3 regions of the Shewanella sp. M16 genome follow, and region 3 is predicted to be linked to each of the others. Evidence: predicted binding sites of a transcription regulator. Region 3 holds the regulator's gene; each other region holds the start of a gene.

Region 1 (4,243 bases), on a different contig from region 3:
CTTCAACCTAGATACCCCCTAAGAGGTATATTTTTAGCAGGGTTAAATCACTAAGTTTGACCATGGAGATGTCGTGATTTACAACAATAATGCAACACGGAGATGAGATGATGAAGAAGATGACAGGTAAGTCCTTTGCACTGAGTGCACTGGTTGCCGCCAGCTTCATGGCAGCGGGCGCAATGGCGAGTGATAAAACAGAGCCTCGCAACGAAGTTTATAAAGATAAATTTAAGAATCAATATAATAGCTGGCATGATACCGCAAAGAGTGAAGAACTTGTCGATGCGATTGGGCAGGATCCTAATATGGTGATCCTGTGGGCTGGCTATGCATTCGCAAAAGATTACAACGCTCCTCGCGGCCATATGTATGCCGTGACCGACGTGCGTAATACCCTACGTACTGGTGCGCCGAAAAATGCGGAAGATGGTCCATTGCCTATGGCATGTTGGAGCTGTAAGAGCCCTGATGTACCTCGCTTAATTGAAGAGCAAGGTGAAGATGGCTACTTCAAAGGTAAATGGGCTAAGGGTGGCCCTGAAGTCACTAACACCATTGGCTGTGGTGATTGTCATGAAAAAGGTTCACCAAAACTGCGGATCTCTCGTCCTTATGTAGACCGTGCAATGGATGCTATCGGTACGCCATTTGATAAAGCTTCGAAGAAAGACAAGCAATCTATGGTGTGCGGTCAGTGCCACGTTGAATACTATTTTGAGAAAAAAGAAGACAAAAAAGGTTTCGTCAAATTCCCTTGGGATATGGGCATAACTGTTGACCAGATGGAAGTTTACTACGACGGTATCGAGTTCTCCGATTGGACTCATGCGCTGTCTAAAACACCTATGTTAAAAGCGCAACATCCAGAGTATGAAACGTGGAAACTGGGTATTCATGGTAAAAATAATGTCAGTTGTGTTGACTGCCATATGCCAAAAGTGACTAGCCCTGAAGGTAAGAAATTTACCGATCATAAAGTGGGTAATCCATTTGACCGTTTCGAAGAAACCTGTGCAACTTGCCATAGCCAAACGAAAGAATTCTTAGTTGGCGTCACTAATGAACGTAAAGCTAAAGTTAAAGAAATGAAACTGAAAGCGGAAGAGCAATTAGTGAAAGCGCACTTCGAAGCTGCTAAAGCGTGGGAATTGGGTGCAACTGAAGCTGAAATGAAGCCTATCTTGACCGATATCCGTCATGCTCAATGGCGCTGGGACTTAGCGATTGCTTCCCATGGTGTTGCTGCTCATGCTCCTGAAGAAGCCCTACGTGTTTTAGGTACTTCAGTGAATAAAGCGGCCGATGCCCGAGTTAAGTTAGCACAGTTATTAGCGAAAAAAGGCATCACAGATCCAATCGCTATTCCTGATATCTCTACCAAAGCTAAGGCACAAGCAGCCTTAGGTATGGATATGGATAAGATGAATGCAGAGAAAGAAGCATTCAAGAAAGACATGTTACCTAAGTGGGATGAAGAAGCGAAAAAACGCGAAGCCACTTATAAGTAGGTTTTAATCAATCGCGGTTGAGTTTTCAATATGAGCTAACCCCTCATGTAAATAAAAGCCCTCGCTGACTCAGCGGGGGCTTTTTTATGGAAAAAAATATCGAGTAATGTCAGGCGTTGGTCATGCTGGCTGAAGAAATACCACGGGCTAAGTCGCTATTTGATCAGTTTTAATAATGCCCTAAAGCGCTCGCCTTGGGCTTGATGTTGTAATTCAAATAATAGCGATTCCACGTTAGTTAATAAGGCGCCTCTGGCCGTCATCATCTGAATACCCAGTTTTTTATTATCGGCACTGCGTGACGAGACGCCATCTGCGACGAGATGCACCGAATATTGCTGTTCGATAAGGTCACAACAGGTTTGGTAAACACACACATGGGTTTCAATACCCGCGAGTATGACGTGTTTGCGATTCGTCTTAGTTAATGCCTTTGCAAACGCGTCACAGTGCCAGCCGCTAAAATGCTGCTTGGCAATGGGTGAGCTTGTTTTCGCAAGTAAAGTTTGCAGCTCAGGGCTAGTTGCTCCGAGTTTATCGGGTAGCTGTTCTAACCACAGTATTGGAATTTCAAATAATTGTGCGCCTTGGATTAAGGTCTGTAGTTGTTGATGCAGCTTGTCACTGTTATCCATGATTTGTGCAAGTTTTCCTTGCACATCGACGATAACGAGAACACATTCTTCTGGTTTTAACATCGGGCCTTCCTTCTGCGCTTGATGATTGTCTTAGTGATGATCTTCGCTTTTGTTTAAGAGCTTGTGTTGTGATGCTCAGATTTCATCTCGATTTACGCTTCCCCCAGTAGACCCTAATTTAACCTTGTTACCAATAGGCCTAAGGTCGAATAGCTGTCGCACTTAAACTGCTCACTAAAAGAGTGCATCGCACCAGTTAGTGCTCGATTATGGTGCATTTTTAACCTTAAAAAATAGTGTTAAACAATTTAAATCAATAATAATCAATGGATTAAATTGTTGGCCTAATGATTGAATTACCTTTGATACAAGTTAATAACAATCGCGTTTTTTTGGAGGTCAGGATGAAACTAGTCAGCGCTATCATCAAGCCGTTTAAGTTGGATGATGTCCGTGAAGCTATCGCCGGAATTGGTATTGAGGGCATGACGGTGACCGAAGTGAAAGGTTTTGGCCGTCAGAAAGGGCATACAGAGTTGTATCGCGGCGCCGAGTATCAGGTGGATTTTTTGCCAAAAGTAAAACTAGAAATTGCCACTAAGGCTGAAAATCTCGACATGTTGATTGAGGCCATTACCACTGCGGCCCATACGGGGAAAATTGGTGACGGTAAGATCTTCGTCGTTGATTTAGAACATGCTATCCGTATCCGTACGGGTGAACTTGATACTGAAGCGCTATAAGGGGCTGACAATGGAAGAATTAACGAAATTAGGCGGCACAGTCACTGAACTACGCTTTGCACTCGATACCTTTTACTTTTTGATTTCTGGCGCTTTAGTCATGTGGATGGCGGCGGGATTCGCCATGTTAGAAGCGGGTTTAGTTCGCTCTAAAAATACCACTGAAATTTTAACTAAGAACGTTGTGCTGTACGCGATTGCCTGTGTGATGTATCTGTTGGTTGGCTATAACATCATGTATGTGGATAACACTGAAGGTGGCTGGTTACCGTCAATTGGCACCTTAATTGGTTCGCAATCAGCAGATGCGAGCCATGCATTAGAATCTGACTTCTTCTTCCAAGTTGTATTTGTGGCAACGGCGATGTCAATTGTCTCTGGTGCTGTGGCGGAACGGATGAAGTTGTGGGCTTTCTTGTTCTTTTCTGTGGTGATGACAGCGGTTATCTATCCAGTAGAAGGTTATTGGACTTGGGGCCAAGGTTTTATCGCTAAACTGGGCTTTGTAGACTTTGCTGGTAGCGGTATTGTGCATATGACGGGGGCGACCGCGGCGATTGCTGGCGTAATATTACTCGGTGCGCGTAAGGGTAAATACGGGCCTAATGGTCAAGTGAATCCTATTCCAGGCTCTAACTTGCCAATGGCAACCTTAGGTATGTTTATTCTGTGGATGGGCTGGTTTGGCTTTAACGGCGGATCGCAATTAATGGTGTCGGATGCGGCGAATGCAAGCTCAGTGGCGAAAGTGTTTGTGAATACCAATACTGCAGCTGCTTTTGGTGCTATCTCTGCGCTTATAGTGTGTAAGATGATTTGGGGCAAAGCGGATTTGACCATGATCCTTAACGGTATTTTGGCTGGATTAGTGGCGATTACGGCCGATCCTCTCTCGCCTTCATTGTTAATGGCGGGTGTGATTGGTTTAGTGGCGGGCGGCGTGGTGGTGTTCTCGATAGTGGGCTTAGATCGCATTAAGATCGACGATCCCGTAGGTGCGATTTCAGTACACGGTGTGGCTGGTTTCCTCGGCTTAATGTGTGTGCCATTATCCAATGCTAATGCAACTATTACCGGACAGTTGACGGGTGCAGCGATCATTTTCACTTGGGTGTTCTGCTCATCATTTGCAGTCTGGTATGTGATTAAGATAACCATGGGGATCCGTGTGACTGAGGAAGAAGAATACAACGGTATGGATGCTTCTGACTGCGGTATTGATGCCTATCCTGAGTTTGTTACGGTCAAAAATGCGGGCTGATTAAACTTGCACATTAATGCGTGATTCACCTTGATGCTTAGCTTGGATCGAGGGATAGTGAAGCAGAGCCTAGGCTCTGCTTTTTTATGG
Region 2 (4,243 bases), on a different contig from region 3:
GCAATATTTTATTATTTTAAACCTAACCGTTTTGCAAGTCGGTGCAAATTACCTGTATCGATTTGCAATATTCTTGCACACGCAGCCCAATTTTGTTGATTCGCGGCTAAAACTTGACGAATAAGTTGACGCTGATATCTCTCCGTCGCAGCCTTAAGCCCCAGCATAACACTGGAATTATCTTGCGATTGTCGCTCACGACAGGCCGACTCAGACCTAAATGCTAATTCAATGGCTGGCGTTGCGGCATCTGATGGCCTATCTTCGTCGACTGTTCTGTGTGCTTGATTCATCAAAGAATCGAGCTGAAAATGTTTATCACTTAAGCTGATGTAAGCCGTTTTTAGCTCGGCTTTCGCCAACACCGCAGCCCTGTGTATCGCATGCTCTAGCTCACGCACATTACCCGGCCATGTGTATTGCTCTAATAACTGCTGCGCTGCGGGTGTGATATTGATATGGGTGAGTCCTAACTTCGCTTTACAACGTTCAAGAAAAAAACCTGTCAGCATAACAATATCTTGCCCACGCTCTCTTAATGGTGCTACGTGGATAGGAAATACGCTCAACCTATGGTAAAGATCGAAACGAAAGCGCCCTTCCGTTGCCTCTTGGTGCAAAATTCGATTAGTGGCGGCAATAATCCGAGTATTCACTTTTAGGCTCTTATCACTGCCAACTCGCTGTAATTCACCGTATTGTAAAACCCTCAATAACTTAGCTTGCAGCCCCAAGGGAAGCTCCCCGATTTCATCTAAAAACAAGGTCCCCTTGTCAGCGAGTTCAAACTTACCTTGCCTATGACTGATTGCTCCCGTAAATGCCCCTTTTACATGCCCAAATAACTCGCTTTCGGCGACGGACTCCGGCAGTGCAGCGCAGTTCAAATAGATAAGTGATTTATCGGCTCTGGTCGATTGATTATGTATCGCCGCGGCCACTAACTCCTTACCCACGCCAGTTTCGCCGGTAATTAATACCGATAAATCAGTGCCTGCCACGGCACTTATCTGCTGCTTTAGCGATTGGATCTGTGTGGATTGCCCTATGATCTCCTGCTGACTAGCAGGACGATTGAGCACCTCTGTGCCATTGGAAACTTCAACAACTTGGGATTCTAGCTGTTGCATCAATAACGCAGTATTAAGACTGGCTGCGGCCAGTGCGCTGATCACACGCAACTCGCTATCACTAAAATCATCAAACTGATGAGGGTTGAAACCATCAATGGTGAGCGCCCCAATTAAGCGATCGTTCGCGATTAGTGGTAAACCAATGCAAGCATGTACATGTAAGTTCGCACTATGATGTGGAATTAAACCATCATACGGATCAGGAAGTTCACTGTCGGCCGGGAAACGAACCACATCGCCAGCACGGGCGATAGCCTCTAATCTCGGATGTTCACTAATTTGAAAGCGCCGCCCTAACACTTCGGCAAAGAGCCCATCTATCGCCAAGGGGACAAATTGCTGCTCCCGAAATGCCAATAATGCCGCAGCATCACAATTGACACGCCGCCTGACCACTGCCAACAAACGCTCAAATCTGTCTTGCGTCGACACGCCGACAGTTAAATCTAAGGCTAACTGAGTTAAATCAGCATGGGCACTCATAGCACATCCACAGTCAAATAAAGTCATATTGACAACAGTGTAATGTCAATTTGACTAATATCAAATTGTCATTATGACATCAGCAAGTGATTTAAAATGTTGAAATACGCTAATACCAATAAAAATCAACACCTTAGGATGTTGGCATAGTGAGTGCAATAAGAGATTTAACTAAATAAGCAAGATTTACGTAGCGCATTCATTATTAATTATCACAGGTGTATTTATGACTATTCATGTAAAAAACAATATCCACTGGGTGGGCCAACGCGATTGGGAAGTGCAAGATTTTCATGGTACTGAGTACAAGATAACTAAAGGCACAAGCTACAATAGCTACCTTATCCGTGAAGAAAAAACCGTGTTAATTGATACAGTTGATCATCGGTTTAGCCAGCAATTCTTACAAAATCTTGAAGCTGAAATTAATTTAACCGACATAGACTATATTGTGATGAACCATGCAGAGGAAGACCACTCAGGCGCCCTGACTGCATTAATGGCCAAAATTCCTAACACTCCAATTTACTGCAGTGAAAATGCGGTCGACTCCATTGTAGGACATCACCACCACCCAGAATGGAATTTCATTACCGTAAAGACAGGGGATAGTTTAGCGATAGGCAATGGTAAGCAACTGATATTTATCGAAGCACCTATGTTGCATTGGCCAGATAGCATGATGACATACCTCACCGAAGATGCGGTTTTATTCAGTAACGATGCCTTTGGCCAACACTATTGCGACGAACATTTATTCAATGATGAGGTTGATCAAAATGAATTAATGGAACAATGCCTACGATACTACTCAAACATTTTAACACCCTTTAGCAGCCTAGTGACGGCTAAAATTCACGAAGTATTAAGCTTTAATTTACCTGTAGATATGATCGCAACTTCACACGGCATTGTGTGGCGTGATAATCCAGCCCAAATTATTCACCAATATTTAGCTTGGGCCGACGCTTATCAAGAAGACCGTATCACGATTTTCTACGACTCTATGTCCAATAATACTCGCATGATGGCCGACGGTATTGCTCAAGGTATCCATGATGTTGACCCCAATGTAGCGGTAAAAGTGTATAACGTCGCACGTCATGATAAAAACGAAATCCTTGCACAGGCATTTAGGTCAAAAGGTATTTTAGTCGGCTCATCCACCATGAATAATGTGATGATGCCTAAAATTGCCGCCATGCTTGAAGAAATTACGGGCCTGCGTTTTCGCAATAAAAAGGCGGCAGCTTTTGGTAGTTATGGCTGGAATGGCGGCGCAGTCGATAGAATTCACACTCGTTTGATGGATGCTGGTTTTGAAACCTCGGTGGGATTAAAAGTCAAATGGCGTCCCGATCGTGATGCGATGCAAGAATGCCGTCAGCACGGCCAGCGAATCGCGCGAGAATGGGCATTGCGTCCCCTCGATAGCGCTAATAGTCGCTCTATCATTAATCAAGTCATGTCAAAACCTAGTCAAGCCACCACGGCCAGTCAAACAGCTGAAAATACTGCTACTAATAACGTCCCTGTGACGGCACCGATTGCAACAAAAGCGTGCGAATTAAATGATACACAATCAATGATTTGCACCGTTTGCCAATGGGTTTACGCCCCTGAAAAAGGAGAACCTAATCAAGATGTCATTGCTGGCACACCTTGGACTCAAGTGGCCGAAGACTTCCTCTGTCCCGAATGTGGCCTAGGTAAAAGCGTTTTCGCTGTCATAAAACATGAGGTGACTAATGCCTAAGCCAATCGTCATTATCGGCAGTGGATTCGCGGCATATCAGCTAGTCAAAACACTGCGACGTTTAAACCGCGAACAACCGATTACAGTTATCACAGCCGACTCTGGTGACGAATACCATAAACCAGATTTAAGCCATGTGTTTAGCCTTAAAAAAATGGCGTCAGACCTCATAAAATTGACCGCGACTGAATTTGCACATGAGCAACAAATTGATGTGATAAATCACTGTGAAGTCATAAAAATAGATAAAGTTCGTCAGGTAGTCTGTTGCCATCAAGGACGCGAAATTGCGTACAAAAAATTAGTGCTTGCCACAGGTGCACGGCCCTTTATTCCACCTATAGAGGGGGATGGCGTCGATATCATCCACACAGTTAACAGCTTAATGGAGTATCAGGCCTGCGAAGCAGACATCCATGGCGCGAGGAGAGTACTAGTTATCGGTGCGGGTTTGGTCGGAGTTGAACTGGCAATGGACTTAGCAACTGCAGGTAAGCAAGTATTTTTGGTCGATCCACAAGCGAGCTTAATGCCGAATATGCTACCCGAAATGTTAAGCCACAAACTGACCGCTGTACTAACGCAGCATAACGTCACAGTGCAATTGCAAACCCGAGTCAGCCAACTGCAACACCAAGATGGCAGTATCTCTGTGTGCCTAGATAATGACCAGCGGTTTATTTGTGATGCGGTTATCTGTGCAGCGGGACTTCTCCCTAACAGTCAACTTGCCCAGCATGCGGGGCTAGAGGTCAATAAAGGTATCGTCGTTAACGAATGCTTACAAACCAACGATGCCCATATTTATGCGCTAGGTGATTGCGCCCAAATCAACGGCCAAAATAGGGCCTATTTGCAACCTGCGTTACTG
Region 3 (4,243 bases):
AAGGACTCGAAGTTGATCACGAGTTCTTTATCGACACTACCAAGGAGAATTTGTCTGACTTGGTCACTTAAATCATAGATATTCAAATTCGACGTATCTATGTAGTGATCGACCAGTTTTGACATAGGCTCGAGCAGTTTTCCCTCCAGCTTTATCGCTTCTTGCAAAGAGACTCGGCTCTTCGACAAAGGATGCAAACGACGGGTTTCGCTGTAACGCTTGAGCAGAATTTTATCGCTGGAGTTAAGGAAGAAGCTCGTTAACTCAGTATCTGGTGGTAGGCTAGCGAGTTGTTTCACTAAGACCTTATCCTGCTCAGGCATGTTACGCACGTCGACACTGATGGCGACGAGATCGTTACTGCCTTTGAGTTGCTCAAGCAAACTGCCAATCAATGGCAAGGGAAGGTTATCGACACAATAATAGCCGAGATCTTCGAGTACCCTAAGGGCGACAGATTTGCCTGAGCCTGAGCGGCCCGACACTATGACCAGTTTCATCCAGTGATTACCTGATAGAGTTCCGTTTCATCATGCGTCTTGCGTAATTGCTTTAATATTTGCTTGTCGCTCAGCTTTTCGGCCATGCAAGACAAGGTACTTAAGTGCTGCTGACATTGGTCTGCAGGCACCAGTAGTGCAAATAAAATATCAACAGGTTGCTTATCGATAGCATCAAATGCTATCGGCTCTTCACACTTAATTAGTATGGCAATGGGCTGATCTATATCGGCTAGTCGACCATGTGGAATGGCGATGCCGTTACCTATACCTGTGCTCCCCATCTTTTCGCGCGCCACTAGGCTTTCGAATATCTCTTGAGATGAGAGGGTCGGGTACTGGGCAGCGACTAAGTCGCTGATGAGTTCCAGTACCTTTTTCTTGCTGCCCGGAGTGGCGCAGGTAGTGCACTCCGGCCGCAGTATGGTACAAAGTTCCATTATTAGTGTTTTGTTAACTTCTCTTTGTGTTTAATAACCTGACGGTCAAGCTTGTCAATCAGGGCGTCTATAGCGGCATACATGTCAGCATGCTCTGAAGTAGCAAAAACTTCACCACCTATGAGGTTTATTCTCGCTTCGGCAATCTGTTGCATTTTCTCAACATTGAGCACAACGTGCACATTATTGATCTGTTCGAAATGGCGTTCAAGTTTTGAAAACTTTTCTTCTACATATGCACGTAACGATTCGGTAATTTCGATATGGTGCCCACTTAGGTTTATTTGCATAGAAACGTCCTCCGATATCCACTGTAGGTTATAAACTTTTACGCTGATTAGAAGGTGGAATAAGCATAGCCTCTCGGTACTTCGCAATGGTTCTGCGGGCTACGTTGATCCCTTGTTCTGCCAGAAGTTGTGCCATCTTACTATCGCTTAATGGTTTTTTCTGGTTTTCCGCTGCCACCAGTTTCTTTATAAAGGCTCTGATTGCTGTGGATGAGCACTCACCACCATCGTCAGTACCGACGTGGCTAGAGAAGAAGTATTTTAGTTCAAAAAGTCCCTTAGGGGTATGCATGTATTTTTGAGTTGTGACCCGTGAGATGGTGGACTCATGCATTTCTACCGCTTCGGCAATATCGTTAAGCACCATAGGCTTCATGGCTTCTTCACCGTACTCAAAGAAACCTTGCTGATATTGCACTATGCAATTAGCAACTTTAAGCAAAGTATCGTTACGGCTTTCTAGGCTCTTAATAAACCATTTAGCCTCTTGCAGATGGCCGCGAATAAATTGGCTATCGGCTTGGTTTTTGGTACTGCGTGCCATAGAAGCATAATGTTGATTTACATTGATTTTGGGCATGCAGTCAGGATTAAGCTCAACAACCCAGCGGCCATTTTTCTTCGACACAGACACATCTGGGATAACGTATTCGTCATTATTGGGCGTGATCAACAAACCTGGGCGAGGATTGAGGGTTTGGATAAGTGCTATACCATCCCTTAATTCATCTTCTTTTAATTTAGTCTTACGCATCAATAACCTAAAGTCTCGGGCGGCGATCAGATCTAAATGATCTTTGATCAGCATACGGGCGTTTTCTAGGTTGGGAGTATCAGCGGCGAAATGCGACAGTTGGATCAGCAGGCATTCACTTAAATCGCGGGCGGCAACGCCTATGGGATCAAAATGCTGAATACGCTTGAGTACGGCTTCGACTTCGTCAAGCTCAACTTCAGGATTGCCCATGGCTTCGAGAATTTCTTCAGTGCTTTGGGTGAGATAGCCCTGATCGTCGATGGCATCAATAATGGCGGTGGCAATGGCTAAATCGGTTTCAGAAAACGGCGTGAGGTTTTTTTGCCATTCTAAGTGTTCGTACAACCCTTCACTGGTCTCGCCTTGGAAGGGCATATCGTCTTCACGACTGCCGCCGGGGCCTGAGTTTGGGGAGGCGGTAAACACTTCATCCCATGTGGTGTCCATGGGGAGCTCATCGGGCATGGATTCTTTGGTTAGCGACTCTGCCGTGTCTATGGTGGAGCTGTCTTTTTCTGGTGGCAGAGTGCTAGATTCACTGAAATCCGTATCGGATAGCGTTTGGTTTACAGGGTTTTTAGTGGCGTCGAATTGATCCTCTTCCAGCTCGAGAAGGGGATTAGAATCTAATGCTTGCTGGATCTCTTGCTGCAGTTCTAATGACGACAGTTGCAACAGACGTATAGCCTGTTGTAGTTGTGGCGTCATGGTTAACTGTTGACCCAGTTTGAGCTGGAGTGACGCTTTCATGTTACCGCTGATCCCTACGTTATTATTGTTGGATGAGGTCGCTTATTATTATCTTGAGTGAAGCCCAATGGCGGTATAAATTGCCTCCATTGGCTTCGCTCGATTAACTATAGCCTGAATTGTTCACCTAAGTACACAGCCCTAACTTGCTGATTGTCTAAGATCTCTGCTGGAGTTCCTTCGGCAATCAGGTTTCCGTGACTCACAATATAAGCATGTTCACATACATCTAATGTCTCGCGGACATTATGGTCTGTGATCAGTACGCCAAGGCCGCGACTTTTGAGTTGTTCGATAATCTTCTTGATGTCGATAACCGAAATAGGATCGACGCCGGCAAACGGTTCATCGAGCAAAATGAACTTAGGATTAGCGGCTAAAGCCCGCGCAATTTCGACGCGACGACGTTCGCCACCCGACAATGACATGCCTTGGCTGTCACGGATGTGGGTGATATGAAACTCTTCGAGCAGATGTTCTAGTTCTTCTTCTCGTTCTTCGTTTTTAAGTTCTTTACGAGTTTGCAGTACGGCCATGATGTTGTCATGAACAGTTAGCTTACGAAAGATACTGGCTTCCTGCGGTAAGTAACCTATGCCTTTGCGGGCACGCAGATGCATAGGATCTGCGGTTAAATCATCATCGTCGATAAAGATATGTCCCTTATCGCTCTTCACTAGCCCGACAACCATGTAAAAGGTCGTGGTTTTACCTGCACCGTTTGGACCGAGTAGGCCAACGACTTGACCGGTTTTTACCGTCAGACTGACGTCTTTAACCACTTGGCGACTCTTGTAACTTTTCGCCAGATTTTGTGCTCTTAAGGTGATTTGGGTCATTTAGAGTCCTGCTTTTTTACAGGTTTATCCGCCGGAGCGTCTGATTTAGCATCATCTTGATAGTTTTCAGGCTGAATAATAGTGATCACGCGATCGTCACCACTGCCAGTACTCTCGGCCATCAATTTCTGTTGAATCATGTTATAGCGGATTAAATTGCCTGTAACTTGGCTACCCGCTTGATCTAATGACGCCATACCTTTCAGCGTTAAGGTGCGGCTTGCCATATCGTAACGAATTTCTTTCGCGCTAGCCGATGCAGGACGGCCATCGTCTAATATCTGGCTATACGTAGCAGGGTTGCCTGTGGCGACCAAAGTTTTGCTATTTTCACCTTCAGCGGAAAATGCACGCAGTTCATTTGCTTGGATTTTTATTGAGCCTTGGGTAACTTCCACCGGACCAAAGAAGATGATCTGGTTGTTTTTGATATCCGCAGTTTGGCTCACAGCTTTAATTTTGACTTCTTGCTTTAAGTCGCCGACTTTCGCGAAAGCACTCATGCTCATAATTAGCATTAGGCTGGCAAGTAATACGTTATTTTGCTTCATATGTTCCTACTACCTGACTGGTCAATTGCACTTCTTGCGCGTTGAGGTCGGCATAAAGGCCTTGGCCTTGAATATTAAAATCTTTCCCTGTGACGTAAATGGTACGGTCAGAGGTC

The links. Region 3 encodes sigma-54, which starts transcription at its own class of promoters, with help from an activator protein. Its sites were predicted from a motif close to GTTGGCACGNNNNTNGNNT; they were not measured.
Region 1: a site for sigma-54 is predicted at 2,488-2,506, ahead of KFE26_RS03540 (P-II family nitrogen regulator). Genes of this name have one in related genera too.
Region 2: a site for sigma-54 is predicted at 1,757-1,775, ahead of norV (anaerobic nitric oxide reductase flavorubredoxin). Genes of this name have one in related genera too.

The regions. Positions count from the first base shown of each region.
Region 1 covers NZ_JAGTUL010000003.1:237,097-241,339, forward strand. Annotated here, with positions in the region: gene nrfA (ammonia-forming nitrite reductase cytochrome c552 subunit) at 108-1,511, shown strand; gene KFE26_RS03535 (hydrolase) at 1,667-2,209, opposite strand; gene KFE26_RS03540 (P-II family nitrogen regulator) at 2,554-2,892, shown strand; gene KFE26_RS03545 (ammonium transporter) at 2,903-4,153, shown strand.
Region 2 covers NZ_JAGTUL010000013.1:119,339-123,581, forward strand. Annotated here, with positions in the region: gene norR (nitric oxide reductase transcriptional regulator NorR) at 12-1,616, opposite strand; gene norV (anaerobic nitric oxide reductase flavorubredoxin) at 1,843-3,372, shown strand; gene norW (NADH:flavorubredoxin reductase NorW) at 3,365-4,243, shown strand, end outside.
Region 3 covers NZ_JAGTUL010000009.1:125,995-130,237, forward strand. Annotated here, with positions in the region: gene rapZ (RNase adapter RapZ) at 1-500, opposite strand, end outside; gene ptsN (PTS IIA-like nitrogen regulatory protein PtsN) at 497-940, opposite strand; gene hpf (ribosome hibernation promoting factor) at 943-1,230, opposite strand; gene KFE26_RS08340 (RNA polymerase factor sigma-54) at 1,259-2,737, opposite strand; gene lptB (LPS export ABC transporter ATP-binding protein) at 2,845-3,576, opposite strand; gene lptA (lipopolysaccharide transport periplasmic protein LptA) at 3,573-4,127, opposite strand; gene lptC (LPS export ABC transporter periplasmic protein LptC) at 4,114-4,243, opposite strand, start outside.